Regions from separate parts of the Streptococcus sp. CCH8-C6 genome, predicted to be linked through region 2. Evidence: predicted binding sites of a transcription regulator. Region 2 holds the regulator's gene; the other holds the start of a gene.
What was found. The regulator CtsR, encoded in region 2, represses protease genes until heat stress. The targets are predictions, from matches to a motif close to TTGGTCAAAAAAGGTCAAANA.
Positions count from the first base shown of each region.

Region 1: AX677_RS08585 (ATP-dependent Clp protease ATP-binding subunit) is a predicted target of CtsR. The motif match lies at 5,410-5,430, and genes of this name have one in related genera.

Region 1 covers NZ_LSJN01000082.1:9,992-20,144, reverse strand. Annotated here, with positions in the region: gene AX677_RS08610 (GNAT family N-acetyltransferase) at 1-398, shown strand, start outside; gene AX677_RS08605 (DUF1827 family protein) at 423-725, opposite strand; gene AX677_RS08600 (NUDIX hydrolase) at 793-1,242, opposite strand; gene AX677_RS08595 (YafY family protein) at 1,468-2,367, shown strand; gene AX677_RS08590 (GyrI-like domain-containing protein) at 2,427-3,041, shown strand; gene AX677_RS08585 (ATP-dependent Clp protease ATP-binding subunit) at 3,090-5,360, opposite strand; gene AX677_RS08580 (DUF1797 family protein) at 5,610-5,840, shown strand; gene AX677_RS08575 (bifunctional methylenetetrahydrofolate dehydrogenase/methenyltetrahydrofolate cyclohydrolase) at 6,030-6,884, shown strand; gene AX677_RS08570 (HAD hydrolase family protein) at 6,881-7,654, shown strand; gene AX677_RS08565 (NAD(P)H-hydrate dehydratase) at 7,762-8,604, shown strand; gene AX677_RS09615 (initiator RepB protein) at 8,580-8,816, shown strand; gene xseA (exodeoxyribonuclease VII large subunit) at 8,761-10,101, shown strand; gene AX677_RS08555 (exodeoxyribonuclease VII small subunit) at 10,079-10,153, shown strand, end outside.
Region 2 covers NZ_LSJN01000023.1:66,881-77,033, reverse strand. Annotated here, with positions in the region: gene rpsB (30S ribosomal protein S2) at 1-411, shown strand, start outside; gene tsf (translation elongation factor Ts) at 484-1,527, shown strand; gene AX677_RS03025 (hypothetical protein) at 1,632-2,120, opposite strand; gene AX677_RS03020 (CtsR family transcriptional regulator) at 2,267-2,731, shown strand; gene AX677_RS03015 (ATP-dependent Clp protease ATP-binding subunit) at 2,732-5,161, shown strand; gene AX677_RS03010 (DUF4272 domain-containing protein) at 5,287-5,997, shown strand; gene AX677_RS03005 (hypothetical protein) at 6,040-6,525, shown strand; gene AX677_RS03000 (DUF4430 domain-containing protein) at 6,509-6,910, shown strand; gene AX677_RS02995 (AAA family ATPase) at 7,098-8,156, shown strand; gene pnuC (nicotinamide riboside transporter PnuC) at 8,178-8,993, shown strand; gene AX677_RS02985 (NUDIX hydrolase) at 9,048-9,836, shown strand; gene AX677_RS02980 (DUF6287 domain-containing protein) at 9,998-10,153, shown strand, end outside.

The DNA.
Region 1 (10,153 bases), on a different contig from region 2:
TAGAATTTTATCAAATCTTAAAACTTCGCATTGACACCTTTATGGTGGAGCAGGAGCGCATTTATCATGAACTGGATGAGAAAGACCTAGAAGCAGTGCATGTTTACCATGCTAATGAACAAGGGGAAATTGATGCTTATGCCCGTGTCTTTGAAGAGGGAGAGCATTTAGTCTTTGGTCGAGTGGTTACAGCCCAGTCTGCACGAGGACAGGGCTTAGGTGGACAGCTTATCAGAGAAATCTTGCAATTATGTGCTGAAAAATGGCCAGGAAAGGAAATTGAAATAGAGGCTCAGGTTCAGGTGGCAACTCTCTATGAAAAGTATGGCTTTAAGGCGGTTGGCCAACCCTTTATTTTTGAATCGACACCTCATATTACCATGATCTATAAACAATAAAAACTAAGGCGATTGCCTTAGTTTTTACTGTTTCACAGGAATGGAAATTTCGATTAGATTATTAGCGTAAATCGTGCGGATAGCAGCTCTATCAATAGCATTTGCATCAATTTTTCTCTTCAAGAAAAATTCTCTGATTTTTTCGATTTCCTGTTCTCGTACAGCACGGTGCATGTTTGAAATCAAGATTTCATAGTGAAGAGGAGCTTGTGTAAAAACAACATCGCTGTTTCCAGCAGAATAAACTTCGACTAATATCGCATCGGTGCTTTCCAATTGGCTTTTGACAAGGTCAGCATGACTGTTTGTTGTATTAATAAGCTTCATACGATTTCCTCCTGCTTTATACCTGCTATTATTATAACATGTTTGCTATGAATTGTGAATGATTTCTTTAAGCTTTAAGTGTATTTTTCCAGGCTTGGATACCCCATTTATGGCTGCCGCGTTTGAGTGTTTCAATAGCTTCTTCGACTGGGAACCAGGCAAGCTGGTTGAAATCTTCCAGCGGTTTTTGGACTTCTTGGAAAGAGGTGACCTCATACAGGTAGGCCGGGTTGTAGAAATGGGTGTCGCGATGGCGGGAGTAAAAATATTCATCAGCTTGTCCAAGATAGCGTCCAAGCTGGGCCGTGAATCCAAGTTCTTCCATCAGCTCGCGTTCAAGCGCAGTCTGATGGTTTTCCCCTTCTTCAATCTCTCCACCGGGCAGAAACCAAGCCCCATTAGGCGCCTGGACCAAAATAATCTTTTCTTTTTTTTCGTCTGGGATAACGGCATAGACTCCGTATCGGGTCACATATTCTACATTTGCTTCCTTTTCACCAAAGGTTGGATTTGTCATTCTAATATCCTCAATCTCTAGTCAGTTTACTATCTATCATAATGGACTAAGGACCAGCTGTCAAGAATTTACTCGGTTTATTGGACAGAAAAAGAATGATAGTCCTTGAAAGAAATCTCCTTAAAATAATAAATTCCTTCCTCCGACCGTTTAAAAAAACTCTTCTTTATGGGAATAGTAAAACATTTATAGTAGAAATTGTTATAATAGGAGCGAGGTGGTTTTATGACAGAAAGCAGACTTTTTAAAATCCTATATCTTCTTTTAGAGCAGGGCCGCACAACAGCTCCCGAATTGGCCTCACTATTTGAAGTATCCATTCGGACCATCTATCGAGATGTGGACAAGCTGAGTTTGGCAGGAATCCCTATCTATTGCAACCCAGGCAAGGGCGGGGGTATTTTTCTGATGAAGGATTTTGTCTTAGACAAGGCCTTATTTTCAGAGTCTGAGAGGGATGAGCTATTAGCTGCTCTTCAAGGCTTGCAGATTTTAACAGATGGCGAGCAAGTAGAGACCCTGTCTAAGCTACAGTCCTTGTTTCAAGTTCAGGCAACTTCCTGGCTGGAGGTGGATTTCACTGACTGGCGCAAAAAAGCAGATCAGAAAGAACTGTTTGATACTATTAAGCAGGCAATCTTGCAAAGAAGAGTCTTGTCTTTTTCTTATTTGAATGGGCGTGGAGAAAGAGAGCAGCGCAAGATAGAGACGCTGAAGTTAGTATTTAAAAGCCAAAACTGGTATGTTGCTGGCTTTTGTCGCTTAAGACAAGCTCCGCGCTTTTTTAAACTCAGCAGAATGAGAGACTGTCAGATGTTAGAGGAACGATTTAAGCAGAGAGTCTTGGATGAGACATTTAGTCCTGAGGAGCGGCTAGGAGATACTGTAAAAGTCCTCTTGAAATTTGACCGGAAGCATGCCTTTCGAGTGTACGAGGAGTTTTCAGAAGCAGAGATAGAGGAGACTGATGGGAGCCTTTATGTCCAAACGCATTTGCCGAGTCACGATAGTCTTTATACCTACTTGCTATCCTTTTTGGATGGAGTTGAAATCATGGAGCCGCCTCAGTTGCGGGAAGAATTCAAAGAAAAGTTAAAAGCTATTGCCGATATTTATAAAAGCTGACAGAGGTTGTCAACTTTTCTTTGCTATACTGCTTGTAGTAAAGAAAGGAGGGCTCTCTCATGAAATATGAATGGAGAAAAGCCGATCGAGAAATATATCAAATCAAGTCTGAACCCTGTCTCATAGATGTTCCTGCCCAGTCTTTTATCATGATTGACGGCAAGGGCAATCCTAATGCTGCTGACTTTTCGGAACGAGTTGGTGCTCTGTACAGCTTAGCCTATGCTATCAAGATGAACTACAAAAAGACAGAGGTCGAGCAAGAATTTACTGATTTTACAGTTTATCCCTTGGAAGGACTTTGGCAGCAAGAGCAAGAAGGAGAACTGATTAAAGAAGAATTGATCTATACTATTATGATTGGGCAGCCGGACTTTATCACTGGAGAAATGGTGAAAAAGGCCCTAGAACAAGTTCGTGTCAAAAAGCCTAATCCTCTCTATGATGAGATTCGCTTTGAAGAAATGACGGAAGGAGCGTGTGTCGCCATGCTGCACCTAGGACCTTTTGACGAAGAACCTCAATCCTTCGCTAAAATGGATGCCTTTTGCCAGAATCGCCAGCTGACACGGATTTCAAACACTCATAGGGAAATCTATCTCAATAATCTGAATCGGACAGACCCTAGCAAGCTGAAAACAATTCTGAGCTATAGGGTTCAGAAGGATCAATAAAGAAATAGAGCAGAAAACTAACTGTTTTCTGCTCTATTTTGTCAACATTTATTTTTCTTCTTGAGATGAATTAACTGACTCTGTGCTTTCAGTTTTCTTTACTGACTTGATGAGAATCTTGCCATTGCTGGTCATGATAGCTTTAAGATCTTTTTCGCTTGGATTTTCCAGATAGAAGTCGGTAATAGCATCTTCGATATGGTCTTGAATGGTGCGGCGCAGTGGGCGAGCCCCCATTTTTGGGTCGTAGCCTAGATCAACCAATTTTTCCTTGACCTTCTCCGTAACTTCCAGATGAATGTCGTTGGTTGCCAAACGTTGATTGACATCGTCCAGCATCAGGTTGACGATTTGCAGCAGATTGTCCTTGCTGAGCGCCTGGAATTCGATAATGCCGTCAAAGCGGTTCATAAACTCAGGACTGAAGAAATTGCCCAATTCACCCAAAACGGAGTTGGTGCGGCCTTCACGCGCTGCTCCAAAGCCAACGCTGGCTTCAGCTTTGCCAGTTCCGGCATTGGATGTCATGATAATAATGGTGTCTTTGAAGCTGACAGTCCGGCCTTGGCCATCAGTCAGGCGGCCATCATCTAGAACCTGCAGGAACATGTGCATAACATCAGGATGGGCTTTTTCCACCTCATCCAGCAGAATGAGTGAGTAGGGATTGCGGCGAACGCGCTCAGTCAATTGACCAGCTTCATCATAGCCGACATAGCCCGGAGGGGCACCGACCAGCTTGGCCACGCTGTGTTTCTCCATGTATTCACTCATATCAAAGCGAATCATACTGTCAGCCGAGCCAAAGAGCTCAACGGCTAGTTGCTTAGACAGCTCAGTCTTACCGACACCAGTTGGTCCGACAAAGAGGAAGCTGCCGATTGGGCGATTAGGACTTCCTAGTCCGACCCGGTTGCGGCGGATAGCCTTGGCAATCTTATCCACAGCATCGTCTTGGCCGATGACATGAGCCTTTAGGTCGCTGGCAAGATTGACCAGCTGAGACTGTTCCTTTTCTTTGAGGTCGCCAACTGGGATATTGGTCTTTTGCTCTACGATATGCTCAATCGTTTTCTCGCTGATAATCGGAGTGTCCTTGTCTAGCACACTTGTCTGCTGGAGTTCCTTGTACTTGGCAATCTGGTCGCGGAAGTAAGCTGCTTTCTCGAAATCTTCGTCACGGGTTGCTTGAGCCTTGAGGTTTTCTGCTTCAATCAGACGTTGGTCAATAACCTTGGGATCAACAAAGTTGAGGGTCAGATTCATCTTAGAACCAGCCTCATCCAAGAGGTCAATAGCCTTGTCTGGCAGGAAACGATCTTGGATGTAGCGGTTGGAGAGAAGCGCAGCAGCTTCAATGGCCGCATCTGTGTACTTGACGTGATGGTAGTCTTCGTATTTTTTCTGAATGCCTTTGAGGATGGTAATCGTTTCTTCAACAGTCGGCTCGTCTACCTTAACTGGCTGCATGCGGCGCTCTAGTGCTGCATCCTTCTCGATGATACGGTATTCATTGAGAGTGGTTGCTCCGACCATTTGGAGTTCTCCGCGAGCCAGAGCTGGTTTGAGGATGTTTCCAGCGTCCATATTGCCATCGCCAGCAGAGCCTGCTCCGACAATTTCATGGATTTCATCAATAAAGAGAATGACATCCTGACGAGAACGAATTTCATCAATGAGCTTCTGCATCCTCTCCTCAAATTGGCCACGGATACCAGTTCCCTGTACTAAACTGACAACGTCTAGGCGGATAACTTCCTTGCCTTGGAGTTTATGAGGCACATCACCATCGACAATTTTCTGGGCCAAACCTTCCACCACGGCAGTTTTTCCGACTCCTGGCTCTCCTATGAGAACAGGATTGTTTTTGGTGCGGCGGTTGAGGATTTCAATGACACGGACGATTTCTTCATCACGGCCAATAACAGGATCAATCTCGCCTCGGCGAGCCAACTCAGTCACGTTGATACCAAACTCTTCCAGCAGGCCTTTTGGCTTTTGCGGACTTGGCTGAGGCTGACCACCCTTGCTAGGATTGGAACCGTAGCCGCCACCGCCTCCATAGGCTCCGCCAGATTGGGTAGGAGGAGTAGTTGGTTCCTGAGGCTGTTGAAAATTGCTGAGGCTATTGAAGAAGTCATCGATAGGATCTGTTCCGTGATTGTTGGCATTAGCAATTCCACCGAACAAGGAATGTTCAGGGTCTGTTTTCATGATTTGGTAGCAGTTTTGGCACAAATCCACCTGCTGTTTATGGCCATTTACGTTGGTATAAAGGTGAATCGTAGATTCATTGATTTTACAATTTTGACAAAGCATGCAGATACCTCTTTTCTTTTAGTGTGCAAGCTATTTATAGAAATAATTAAAGGTCAAAAATAGTCAAAGTTTTATAGTTTCATTATATCAGTATTCTCGAACTTTGCAAGAATTTACTACAAAATCTTCCCTTAGACCGAGCAGAATGAAAACAAATTCTTGAAAAATTACAAAAAATTGGCTTTTAGTGGTATTTCAGTCGCTATTTATGGTAAAATAAGAGGGAACTAAGTAAATAGGAGAAACAAAATGGAATCACATTTAGTTAGAATTATCAACCGCTTAGAAGCTATGGCTAAGGATGGCGGAAATTTGAAACGTAATTTTGAGCGTGAAGGAGTGGTTGTAGCAGAAGTAGCTTACAGTTACGACGAAGAAAACGGCTCTGTCTTCACCTTGCGTGACGTTGCAGCGCGTGAGACCTATACTTTCGACAGCATCGATTTGATTGCAATGGAAATTTATGAATTACTCTATTAAAAAGCACTTAGCTGCTTTTTATTTTTACCCTTTTTATCTTATTTTGAAAAAGATTTGGTAGGTCTGAAAATTTTACCGCTAGGTGCCAATGAAACCCCGCTTTATAACCTTGTATAAGAAAAAGTTATAGGCTGGGCACAGATTTTTTTGGTATAATGAAAAAGATAATGAAAAAGAAATGAGAATGACATGGCGCAGATTATTGATGGCAGAGGTTTGGCAGAGAAACTTCAGAAAAAATTAGCCGAAAAAACGGCTCGCCTCAAAGAAAAGACAGGTCAGGTACCGGGCTTGGTAGTGATTGTGGTAGGAAATAATCCAGCCAGTCAAATCTACGTGCGTAATAAAGAGCGCTCGGCCTTGGCCGCTGGCTTTCGGAGTAAGATAGAACGTCTGCCAGAAGAAACCAGCCAAGAAGAGCTCTTGAGCTTGATTGAAACTTATAATCAAAATCCTGATTGGCATGGGATTTTGGTCCAGCTGCCCTTGCCTGAGCATATTGATGATGAAGCTGTGCTGCTGGCTATTGATCCAGACAAGGATGTTGATGGCTTTCATCCGCTTAATATGGGCAAGCTATGGAGTGGCCATCCGGTTATGATTCCGGCTACTCCTGCAGGCATTATGGCAATGTTCCATGAATATGGTGTTGAACTGGAAGGCAAGCGAGCGGTCGTCATCGGGCGAAGTAATATTGTCGGTAAGCCCATGGCTCAGCTGCTTTTGGCTAAGAATGCGACAGTGACTCTGACGCATTCAAGGACCCACAATCTAGCTAAGACTGCTAAGCGGGCGGATATTTTGGTGGTGGCTATCGGTCGTGGACATTTTGTGACCAAGGACTTTGTCAAGGAAGGGGCTGTTGTCATTGATGTCGGTATGAATCGAGATGAAAATGGCAAGCTGATTGGGGACGTTAAATTTGATGAAGTGTCTGAACTTTCCAGTCTGATTACCCCTGTACCTGGAGGTGTTGGGCCTATGACCATTACCATGCTGATGGAGCAGACCTACCAAGCCTTTAAACGGAGTCTTGAATCATGAAATTTGTTTTTGATTTGGATGGGACCTTGTCCTTTGATTATATGACGATTGATGAGGAGATTAAGCAGGTTCTGCTAACGGCTCCTCAGTTTGGGCATGAAGTTTTGTTTGCTTCGGCGCGTTCCTATCGAGATTGTCTGGGACTATTGGGTCCGGAATTGAGCCAGCAGATCGTGATTGGCCTGAACGGCGGAGTAGCTTATCAGAAGGGACAGCTGATGTTTGAGCGCCAGCTGCATCAGTCAAGTTATCAAGCCATTTTAGATACTTGTTTGACCTATAATTTGCCTTTTTTCGTTGATAATACTTTTGATTACAGCGGCCAGATTTTAGAAAAAATCCCTTTTATTGCCAGTGTAGATCCTCTCAAGCGGGCAAGACGGCTGGAACTAACTGATCTCCAGCATCCTATTAAGCTTGTTATTTACATGGGGGATCATGAGCAACTCTTAGACGATTTACAGGCTCGTTTTGGAAACTTGCCTAATCTAAGTCTAGACTATCATGAACATGAGAAATGTTTTTATATCAATCCGGCTGAAACCAATAAAGCTTCAACTGTAAAGGAATTATGCGGTTCGGATTATGTGGCTTTTGGTAATGATCAAAATGATATCCAGCTCTTTAAGAACTCTCTCTACGCTGTGCAGGTTGGGGATTTCCCAGGCTTGAGCGATTATGCGGATGAGCAGGTCGCCTTTCAGGAAAATTTACCCAAGGCAGTCGCAGCAAGAATCTTACAAAAATTTGCAGATTTCCGAAGAAAATAACTTTCTTGCGATACGAGGCACCTGTTTAGGTGCCTTTTGGTGTATAATGAAGATAGGTTTGGTCATCTTAAGACAAGTACAGGATGAAGTTGGTCTAGGAGAATATCATGGTAAAAAATGCTGGAAATATTTTAAAAAAAGTCATTAGAGAACGCCCTTTGGATAGCCACAAGGGCGACTACGGCCGTCTCTTACTGATCGGGGGGACCTATCCTTATGGGGGCGCCATCATTATGGCAGCTTTAGCGGCAGTCAATAGTGGAGCAGGTCTGGTGACTGTTGCTACAGACAGAGAAAATATTGCCCCTCTGCACAGTCATTTACCGGAGGCCATGGCCTTTGACTTAGAAGAGCAAGACCGATTGACAGAGCAGCTGGCTAAATCAGATCTAGTCTTGATTGGTCCAGGCCTAGCAGAGAATCAACTAGGTCTAGATATCCTACAAAAGGTAATCCAGACTGTGGCAGAACAGCAGATACTCATCATGGATGGGGGCGCCATCTCACTCTTTAGTAAAGCAGCTTTGCCATTTCCAAAAGCCCAAACAGTTTTTACCCCTCACCAGAAGGAGTGGGAAGGCTTATCGGGTTTAAGTTTGTCAGATCAGACAGCGGCAGCCAATCAGGCAGCGGTCAATCAGCTGCCTATAGGCAGTGTTGTCGTGCAGAAAAAGCATGGGACGACCATCTATCAAAGTGGGCAAGAGCAGGTCTTTGAGCTGACAGTAGGCGGACCTTATCAGGCAACTGGCGGCATGGGGGATACGCTGGCCGGTATGATTGCTGCTTTTGCGGGTCAGTTTAAATCAAGCAGTCTCTTTGAGCGAGTGGCGGCTGCCACCCTTCTTCACTCCTTGATTGCAGATGAACTGAGTCAGGAAGCTTATGTCGTCCTGCCAACGGCAATCAGCAGGGTCATTCCAAGGTGGGTGAAGGAGATGAGTCGGTAGACTTTTTCTTGGGTTTTAAGTCAGCTGGGGTTCTTTTGTGGAAGCCCAGTTTTTTTCTTGCTTTTCAGGGGATTTTTAGACTTTGTAATCGGTTTTTTATGCAGTTTTTTGTTATAATAAAAGTTACGGAAAAACAAGAAAAGAAAGGAAAAGGGCATGCCAGAATATTTGTCGGTTTCGACCTTGACCAAGTATCTGAAGATGAAGTTTGAGCGGGATCCTTATTTGGAGCGGGTCTATCTGACTGGCCAGGTGTCCAATTTCCGCCGTCGCCCCAATCATCAGTATTTCTCATTAAAGGATGAGAAGGCTGTCATTCAGGTTACGATTTGGTCCGGTGTCTATCAAAAGCTGGGCTTTGAGCTTGAGGAAGGCATGAAAATCAATGTCATTGGCCGGGTACAGCTCTATGAGCCGAGCGGTTCCTATTCTATCATCATTGAAAAGGCAGAGCCAGATGGTATCGGTGCCTTGGCTATCCAGTTTGAACAGCTCAAGAAAAAACTGGGAGAAGAAGGGCTTTTTCAAGATAAATTCAAGCAGGCCTTGCCCCAATTTCCTAAGAAAATTGGTGTTGTAACCAGTCCCAGCGGAGCGGTCATTCGAGACATTATCACGACGGTCAGCCGTCGCTTTCCGGGAGTGGAGATTGTCCTTTATCCGACAAAAGTGCAGGGAGATGGGGCTGCAGCTCAGGTTGCTGCCTACATCAGACTGGCCAATGAGCGGTCGGATTTGGATGTACTGATTATTGGTCGAGGCGGTGGTTCTATCGAAGATCTCTGGGCTTTCAACGAAGAGGAAACAGTTCGGGCTATTTTTGAGTCTCGGATTCCTATTATTTCTAGTGTCGGCCATGAGACCGATACGACTTTGGCGGACTTTGTAGCAGATCGCAGAGCTGCGACTCCGACGGCTGCGGCTGAGCTAGCAACATCGGTCACCAAGCTAGACCTGCTGGGACATTTGCAGCAGCAGGAAAACCGCATGTCTCGAGCGATTTCCAATCGCCTGAGCTATTATCGAGAGCGATTGAATAAGCTAACCCAGTCTGTTATCTTCCGACAGCCAGAGCGGCTTTACGATGGCCATCTGCAGAAGTTGGATCAGCTCAACCTGCGACTAAAGCAAAAAATTCGCGAATATTATAGTGAAGAGCAACAGCGGGTCAAAATCTTGCAGCATCGTTTGGAAGCATTGAATCCACTCAGTCGCGTTCAGCGTTTTCAGGAGCAGACTGCCCAGTTGGAGCGTTTGCTGCGCAGCAATATGGCGGTCATTTATGATAACAAGGTGGCTCAAGTCAGGAGATTGTCCGAGGCCTTGCTTATGCTGGATACCAGTCGAATCGTGGCGCGTGGCTATGCTATTGTCCAAAAGAATCAAAAGGTTGTCGAGTCAAGTGCTGGCATTGAAGAAAAAGATGAGCTGACCCTGCTTATGCGGGATGGGCAGCTGGAAGTAGAGGTAAAACATGTCCAAAGAAAAGAAATTTGAAGAAAATTTAGCAGACTTGGAAGTCATTGTTCAAAAGCTGGAAAATGGTGAC
Region 2 (10,153 bases):
ACTTTCGAAGTTCTTCCTAAGAAAGAAGTCGCTCTTCTCAACAAACAACGTGCTCGTCTTGAAAAATTCTTGGGCGGTATCGAAGATATGCCTCGCATCCCAGACGTGATGTACGTAGTTGACCCTCATAAAGAGCAAATCGCTGTTAAGGAAGCTAAGAAATTAGGTATCCCAGTGGTTGCTATGGTTGATACTAACACTGATCCTGATGATATCGATGTGATTATCCCAGCTAATGACGATGCAATCCGTGCGGTTAAATTGATCACTGCGAAAATGGCTGATGCTGTTATCGAAGGCCGTCAAGGTGAAGATAGCGTTGAATCAGTAGAAGCAGAATTGGCTGCAACTGAAACTCAAGCAGATTCTATCGAAGAAATCGTTGAAGTTGTTGAAGGTTCAAACGAATAATCAGTAAACTAACCTAAAGGGGCGGGGCTCAGCCCAGCTCCTTTATTTAAATTAAAAAATAGGAGAAGAAAAATGGCAGAAATTACAGCTAAGCTTGTCAAAGAATTGCGTGAAAAATCTGGTGCTGGTGTCATGGACGCTAAGAAAGCACTTGTTGAAACTGATGGTGACATCGAAAAAGCGATTGAATTGCTTCGCGAAAAAGGGATGGCAAAAGCAGCTAAGAAAGCTGACCGTGTTGCCGCTGAAGGTCTGACAGGCGTTTACGTAAACGGTAACGTTGCCGCTGTTGTTGAAGTGAATGCTGAAACTGACTTCGTTGCGAAAAACGCTCAATTTGTTGACTTGGTAAATGCTACTGCGAAAGTAATCGCTGAAGGTAAACCAGCTAACAACGAAGAAGCGCTTGCTTTGACAATGCCTTCAGGTGAAACTCTTGAAGCTGCATACGTATCTGCAACTGCAACTATCGGAGAAAAAATCTCTTTCCGTCGCTTTGCTTTGATTGAAAAGACAGATGCTCAACACTTCGGTGCTTACCAACACAACGGTGGCCGTATCGGAGTTATCTCAGTTATTGACGGTGGAGACGATGCTCTTGCTAAGCAAATCTCTATGCATATCGCTGCGATGAAACCAACTGTTCTTTCATACAAAGAATTGGATGAGCAATTTGTTAAAGATGAATTGGCACAATTGAACCACGTCATCGACCAAGACAACGAAAGCCGTGCAATGGTTGGTAAACCAGCTCTTCCACACTTGAAATACGGTTCTAAAGCTCAATTGACTGATGCAGTTGTAGCTCAAGCTGAAGAAGACATCAAAGCTGAGTTGGCTGCTGAAGGCAAACCAGAAAAGATCTGGGACAAGATCATCCCAGGCAAAATGGATCGCTTCATGCTTGACAACACTAAAGTTGACCAAGCATACACACTTCTTGCACAAGTATACATCATGGATGACAGCAAGACAGTTGAAGCTTACCTTGAATCAGTAAATGCTTCAGTAGTTGAGTTCGCTCGCTTTGAAGTTGGTGAAGGTATCGAGAAAGCTGCTAACGACTTTGAAAACGAAGTAGCTGCAACAATGGCTGCTGCTCTTGGTCAAAATTAATCGCTTTTAGCTTAGAAATAGAACGATAAAAAGGTCTGAGGTTTTTTCTCAGACCTTTTCATTTGTAGCATTTTGAAACATCAAGTTTAGAATGGTGAGTAGCATCACTTAGCTGCTTTTTCTCTTTCTTCCTTATGAGCAATCAAGCCGTTGGTAAAAATCAAGACTACCAATATGAAGAGAAGAGCTGTGGTTTGGGGGTAAGTTAGGCTAAACTGGTAGACTTTGGTAATAAACAAAAGGGGCAGAGTAACCACCATCATAATCAGAAAGCTATACCATTTGACTCTGTTGCTGACCAGCTCCTGTTCGAAGAGCAGGGGAGCATAAAGACAGACGATGAGAGCTCCGATAGGAATATCGACATAGTCAGCAGAAAAGATGGTGAAAATACTCAGAGCTGCAAAGAGCCATTTGAGTACATGACGAGAATAGTTGAGCCAATCCATTTTCATTGGATTATCCTCCTTGTTTAGATGATCGTTGGCAGGCAGAAGTTTCTGTCTGTCTTTTCCTTGTGGATTTCCACCTATATTATAACGCTTTAAAAGCAAAAAGCAAGCGGTTACACAAACCTGACAAAGCTTTTTCACTAGTTTGAATTGTCAGACCTTTCAGTCATCCCTTTTTCTTTCAAAATAGAGACTTTTCCGGTATAATATTAGTCAAAGATAGTCAATGTTAGAGAAGCAAGGAAAAAAGAAATCTATTCTGAAATTTTCAACTGGAAAGGGAAGTCATGGGTGCAAAAAACACATCGGACAGTATTGAAGCATATATCAAGTCTATTCTGGCTCAGGCTGGGATGGTTGAATTGAAACGCAGTGAACTGGCTGATGTTTTTCAGGTGGTTCCCAGTCAGATTAACTATGTGATTAAGACGCGTTTTACGGAAAGTCGGGGCTATATCGTTGAGAGTAAGCGTGGTGGCGGCGGCTATATTAGAATTGGAAAGATTGAATTTTCTGACCGGCATCAGATGCTTTGCGGCCTGTACGACAGTGTGGGAGAGCGTGTCAGCCAGCAGGTTTTCACAGATGTTATTCAGCTTCTTTTTGATGAAAAGATTATGACTGAACGTGAGGGCAATCTAATCTTGTCAACAGCTTCGGACTCGATTTTGGGTGATGGAGCTGCGGTGATTCGTGCCCGGATATTAAAAAAGATTTTACAACAACTAGACAGAAAAGGAATGGAATCATAAATGAAATACTCAAAAGCCTTAATAGAAAGCTTGGAAGCAGCCCAGCTCTTGGCCGGCCATTTTACGACAGATTATCTGGAATCATGGCATCTGCTGATTGCTCTGGCTAATAATCCCTACAGCGTTGCTGGCTCAGTCCTCAATGAGTTTCCTGTGGAAGTTGATGGATTTGAAGAAGCAGCTTTTCATATTACTGGTCAGGCTTATCAGAAAGACGGTCACTTCGAGCTGCTGCCTTTTTCTTATCGCTTAGAGGAGCTGTTTGAGGAAGCGGGCCAGATTGCAGAAGCTGTTCGCGCTAAGCATGTAGGTACTGAGCATGTGCTGCTGGCCATGCTATTTGATCGGGGGACCTTGGCCTCTCGTATTCTGGAATTTACCGGCTTTAGCTACGAGGACAAGGAGCAGGGACCGAAAATTAGTGATTTGCGTAAGGTCTTGGAGCAGCGAGCTGGCTGGGGCAAGGAAGATATCAAGGCTATTCGAAGTCTGAATAAGGGAGTAATGGCAGCCAAGCAGACCATGGCTAATATGATGGGCATGCCAGCTTCTACTAGCGGTGGTCTGGAAGACTACACCCGTAATCTGACTGAGCTGGCTAGAGATGGCCGATTGGAGCCCGTCATTGGCCGCGATCAAGAAATTTCACGGATAGTTCAGATTCTCAGTCGCAAGACTAAAAACAATCCAGTGCTGGTTGGAGATGCTGGGGTTGGTAAGACAGCTCTAGCCTTAGGACTGGCCCAGCGTGTAGCGGCTGGTCAGGTTCCGGCTGAACTTGCCAAGATGCGGGTTTTGGAGCTGGACTTGATGAATGTAGTCGCTGGCACTCGTTTTCGCGGAGATTTCGAGGAGCGGATGAACAACATCATCAATGACATTGAAGAAGATGGTCATGTCATTCTCTTCATCGATGAGCTGCATACCATCATGGGCTCTGGCAGCGGTATTGACTCGACCTTGGATGCGGCCAATATCCTGAAACCGGCTCTGGCTCGCGGAACTCTGCGGACAGTTGGTGCTACGACGCAGGAAGAGTATCAGAAACATATTGAAAAAGATGCGGCCCTTTCCCGGCGTTTTGCTAAGGTCAGCATAGAAGAGCCTAATGTGGCTGACAGCATTGCTATTTTACAAGGTCTGAGAAAGAGCTATGAGGACCATCACAAGGTACAGATTAGTGATCAAGCGATTGAGACGGCGGTGAAATATGCCCATCGCTATCTGACTAGCAAGCACCTACCGGACTCTGCCATTGATCTTTTGGACGAGGCCAGTGCGACAGTGCAGAATAGAGGGCCACAGAATTACGAGCAGTTGGATTTGACGCCAGTGGATCAAGCCTTGATGGCAGCGGACTTTAAAAAGGTGTCGAAGTTGCTTGAGCAAGAGCAGCAACCGAAGCTTTATAAACTAAAAGTGGAAGAAGACGATGTCTTGGCTACTCTGAGTGGCTTGTCTGGTATTCCAGTGCAGAAGCTGACTCAGACAGATGCAAAGAAATACCTCAACTTGGAAACAGAACTGCATAAACGCGTGATTGGGCAGGACGAGGCGATTTCAGCTATCAGCCGAGCTATCCGACGGAACCAGTCTGGTATCCGCAGCAGCAGGCGGCCGATTGGCTCCTTTATGTTCCTAGGTCCGACAGGAGTCGGGAAGACAGAGCTAGCCAAGGCCTTGGCCGAAAGTCTCTTTGATGACGAGTCTGCTCTCATCCGCTTTGATATGAGTGAGTACATGGAGAAATTCGCGGCTAGCCGTCTCAACGGAGCGCCCCCAGGCTATGTAGGCTATGAAGAAGGAGGGGAGCTGACGGAAAAGGTGCGCAACAGACCTTATTCTGTCCTGCTCTTTGACGAGGTGGAAAAGGCGCACCCAGATATTTTCAATGTTCTCCTGCAGGTCTTGGATGATGGCCAGTTGACTGACAGCAAGGGCCGCAAGGTGGACTTCTCCAACACGATTATTATCATGACCAGCAATCTGGGGGCGACCAGTTTGCGGGATGATAAGACGGTGGGCTTTGGTGCGCATGACATTCGCTTGGACCATGCCAATATGGAAAAACGGATGCTGGAAGAACTCAATAAAGCATATAGACCAGAGTTTATCAACCGTATTGACGAGAAGGTAGTCTTCCACAGCTTATCTGCTGAAGATATGCAGGAAGTGGTCAAGGTTATGGTCAAACCGCTCATTGCAAGTCTCGCTGAGAAGGGAATTGAGCTGAAATTTCAGGCTAGTGCCCTTAAGCTGCTGGCTCAGGAAGGATACGATGTGGAAATGGGAGCACGGCCATTGCGTCGCACTCTACAGACTCAGGTAGAGGACAAGCTGTCTGAGCTCCTCTTGACAGGAGATTTGACTGCTGGTCAGACTCTTAAGGTCGGGGTCAAGGCTGGCCAACTCAAGTTCGAAGTGGCCTAAAAAGCGCAGTCTTTCAATGGGAAGTTGTGTGCTCGCGGTTAATCCTTGATAGCAATCATACCTATAGATACCGAACAGTTATTTCATCATTCAATGAAATTGGAATTGAAGGATTGGAGGCTGATATGTCGTTTTTTAAAGATTTGTTTGCTGGCAAGAAAGCCAAATTGAAAACACCAGAAGAGCGCAAGGCGGCTAGTATCCAGCGCTTGAAGAAGGAAGGTATTCCTTACATCGAGCATTTGCCGGTCATCGAAAGTGCTGAGCAGGTGCGGCCGCGCTCGTTAGAAGAAATTGCGCGTCGGGCTATTAGCAGCCTCTTGATTATTCAGGCGGCCTTGGATATCGAAAATAATAATTATAATGAGGAGAGTCGCCAGTGGCTGCAGGATAAACTGCAGCAATACGGGGTTCAGGAAGAGCTGACGCCCAAAGAAAGGGTGGTTTTGGAAGATCGTGCCGACCCGGCAGCTATCATCAATATGGTTTGGAAATACGAGGCCTATTGGTCCTTGATTTGGTACTTGGGTCTAGTAGATACTTTACCGTTTCCAGATAAGATTTGTGATTGTGATGCTGCTATTGACGCAGTCGCTAGTGCGGTTGACTTTCAGGAATTTCTGGGCAAATGCCAACCGCGTAGCTTAGAAGAGTTACTGGATGAGGATGATTTGATTTATCGTTATCATTGGGCCTGTGTTGATGCTCGGATTCATGATCAGCCAGCACCGGCAGGCCTTGATGAAAGTGTTGTTCTGGAGAGACGATCTGGCCTTGACTGGCTACTGGGGCTGAATACGGCCCAAGACTGGGATGCTGTTGAGCTGCATACCTAGTCCAACTTCTCTTGATTCACTCAATTAGAAAAGGAGCTACCTTTGTCCGCTCGTAAAATGGCTAAAATTGCCATCCTATCGGCTCTATGTGTGGCCTTTCGCTATGCATTTTCCTTTCTGCCCAATGTGCAACCTATCTCAGCTATCTTTTTCCTGATAGTCATCTTTGAGGATTTGCCGACTTCACTCCTAGTGATGGCGGTGACGATGTTTACATCAGCATTTCTTTTGGGAATGGGGCCAATCGTCCTCTTTCAGTTGCTGTCCTTTGGACTGATTCTTTGCCTTTGGCAGCTGCTCTATCCTCGGTTAAATCTAGTGGGACAGGGAATAGTAGCAGCTCTCCTATCCTTTGGCTATGGCATTGCCATCGATACACTGACAGCCTTGCTGTACAACTATCACTGGTGGTCTTATGCGATTATCAACGCTTTGACTTTCAATATAGCGCACGGACTGTCGACCTTGTTTTTTTACCCACTCTTGTACCCTATTTTAAGGAGGCTCTATAATGAAAAAAATCTTTAGTTTGCTCACACTTGCTTTGGCCCTTCTTCTTGTTGGTTGCGGCAGCAGCCAGACAAATACTGACAAGAGCTCTAGCTCGGCTGATTCTTCTGTCAAAAAGGAACTGAAAATCAGCATCAGTATTGCACCAGAAGGTCAGGAGAAGAGCGAGAAAACAGTGGCTGTTGCAGAAGGAAAGACAGCTATGGATGCTTTGAAGAAGGCCTATAAGGTCGAAGAAAAAGATGGTTTTATCACTTCTATTGACGGCCATGCTCAGGATGAAGCAAAGGGCCTCTACTGGATGTTTAAGGTCAACGGAGAAATGGCTCCTAAGGCAGCCAATCAAATCACTGTCAAGGATGGAGACAAGCTGGAATTCTACCAAGAAGTCTATCAGCAATAAATTTTTTATAAAAAGAATTTGATGCTTAAGGCATTAGGTTCTTTTTTTGTGTCCTTGATACAGTTTTAAAGTGTCTGAAAAATATTTTTATAAAATTTTATAAAAAACTATTGACAAAATAAAAATATAGTTTATAATAAAATCATAGAAATAATAAAATATAAAAAATAATAAAAAGGTTAAACGTATGAAAGAAAAAATTGCAATCGTCTTTGGAACATTTGCTCCCTTACATCAGGGACATATTGATTTGATTCAGAAGGCTAAGCGTTCTTACGACAAGGTGCGCGTGGTGGTTTCTGGTTATCAAGGTGACCGTGGGGAGGAAGTAGGCCTGTCTCTGCAGAAGCGATTCCGCTATACGCGGGAGACTTTCGCAGATGATGAGTTAACACAGGTTTATAAGCTAGATGAAACTTCCTTTCCCCGCTATCCTCTGGGTTGGAACAAGTGGCTGTCAGCTCTATTAGAGTTGGTGAGCTATGATGCAGAACGGGAGGAACTGATTTTCTTTGTTGGTGAGACTGACTATCAGGAAGAGTTAGAAAAGCGTGATTTCAAAACTTCTTTGCAGGAGCGCCAGTTTGGTATCTCAGCTACGATGATTCGGGAAAATCCTAGTCGTTATTGGAAATATATCGCCCAACCTTTCCGCCGTCACTTTACCAAGAAAGTGCTGATTATGGGTAGCGCTAGCAATGGTAAAACGACCTTGGCCAAGGATTTGGCTCGCTTTTATGATGCTCCGGTTAGTCTGGAATATGCTCGAGAATACCAGATTCAAAATAACGTGCGAGACGATGAGCTGACTCCTAAAGACTACTATTATCTGCTCTTAGGACAATATGCTCAGACTTCCAGATTAATTGACAGCAGCGCCAACCGTGGTCTGGTCGTGGCTGATACAAATTCTCTGGTAACCAAGGCTTACTATGATTACTATCTGAAAGAAAGTCCAGTTCAGGACGAAGAAACAGATACCTTTGACAATCTCTTTGCCAGTATTTTGTCCAAGGAAAAATGGGATTTGATTCTCTTTGCTGAGCCGGTCGGCACCTATGTTAACGATGGTTTTCGCGATATGAGCATGGCAGACGAGGCTATCCGCAGTGATTTTTCCAGCCATCTAAAAAGGCTGAAAGACCAGTGCTTGGCTCATATTCCGACGGTCTATCTGGCTGGCAGTTATTTGGACAATTATCAGGCGGCCAAAGAAGCAATCGACATGATTTATCAAGCGGATTAAAAAAGAAAGTGGTAAAATAGAATGGTAGTAAAAAATCAAAAACTCTCTCCTGCAGCTCTCTACGCAGGACTGAAACAAAAATCTCAAACTTTTGCTCGGAATTTCCGCAATGTCTGTGCGGCAGCTAAAAAGCAGGGGATAAAAGGAATCGCGAAATTGCTCTGGCAGGATTTATTTGGCGGGCGTAGCTTGACCCAATGGCTCTACTTGATTGCTCTTTCTAGCTTGCCTTTCATTCTGGAGTTCACCAGTGGTCATGAGCAGCATGACTGGCTGGGACTCTTTGCTTCTTGGACAGGCATCGTCTGTGTAATTTTAGTAGCCGAGGGGCGGGCCAGCAATTACCTATTTGGAGCGGTTAATTCAGCAATTTACCTCCTATTGTCTTTTCAGGCTAGCTTTTATGGCGAAGTGTTGACTACAGTCTACTTCTTTATTATGCAGCCAATCGGCCTTTATACTTGGCTGTCCAACCGGGTTAATGAACAAGATAAGGAAGAGCCATCTCATTTTGAAGCTAAGAAGTTAGACTGGCGTGGCTGGCTTAAATATTTGGCCTTGACTGCCTTGATTTGGATTGGCATGGGCTTTGCTTATAAGAGCATTCACAGTCACCGGCCTTTCCGTGATAGCGTGACAGATGCGACCAATGGTATCGGTCAGCTTCTCATGACTGGTCTCTACCGCGAACAGTGGATCTTCTGGATTGCGACCAATCTCTTCAGTATCTATCTCTGGTGGGGTAGCAACCTTCACATACAGGCTATGTACTGGGTCTATACCCTCAATAGTATCGTTGGATGGTATCAGTGGACCAAGGCGGTGAAGAAAGCTTAGACTAAGATTTGAGATTTTTTGATAGAAAAAATAGCTTAGGAAAGGAAGAAACTCATGACCAAACAGGATATCCCAGCGGGAATGTCGGAAAAAGAGTACTATGAAACCATGGCGGATGAGTCCGCCTTTTTGGCATGGTACAAGACACAGGATTTACCTAAGTATGAAACACCTAGTGTAACAGCGGATATGGTGGCATACTGCTTCGTGGAAAGGCAGATAAAACTTTTGGTCATCAAGCGCAAGGCCCACCCTTATCAAAATAAATATGCTTTGGTCGGAGGTTTTGTGGACAAGCATGAGGATGCCTATCAGGCCTGCATTCGGGAAGTCAAGGAAGAGGTGGGGCTGGAGATACCGCTGGAAAAGGTGGAACAGCTGATGACGGTATCTACTCCAGGGCGTGATCCACGCGGATGGGTCATCACCATTGCCCATCTAGTCTATCTGCCGGCCATAGCAGTAGATCAAGTACAAGCTGGCGATGATGCCAAGGAAGTCACCTTTCTTGATGTAGATTTTAAGACAAGGAGTTTTAGAGACGGTGAGCGGCTCCTGACAGCAGAGGATTTTGCCTTTGACCACTACCAAATCCTGCTGGAATCTATCAAGCGGATTCAGGGGCGACTGGACTGGAATCCAACTTTTCTCCATTTGCTGGAATCACCGTTTACTGTTTATGAAGGGACTGAGTTGGTCAATCTCATCACGCCTAGACGACCTATTGTCAGCAATAATTTTCTAGTGAAATTTGGAGAATACCTAGAGGAGGCTGGCGTTAAGCGCGTGCCAAAGAAGAAGCCGAGAAAAGTGTATCGGCTGAAGGCAGAAAAATCAGATTAAAAGAAAGTTGATCATATATTTCTCTTGCAGGACAGATTTGTCCTGTTTTTTCGTTTTTAATTACGAATAGATAAGTAGGAGCAAGTTTCCCATGACAAAAGAAGCAGATTGAGAAACAGAACTTCGCTTGAGTAAAAAAATTTTTTAAGAATTTTGCATAAATGATTGACATAGAAAAATTACAGTGTTACAATAATGTTACAAAAAGATTTCTTAATGTTACAAGGAGACAAAAGATGAAAACACGTACTTATACAAAAATGATGGCGGCTGCAGTTCTGGCTTCTAGTTTGCTTTTAGGGGCATGTGGTAAGAAA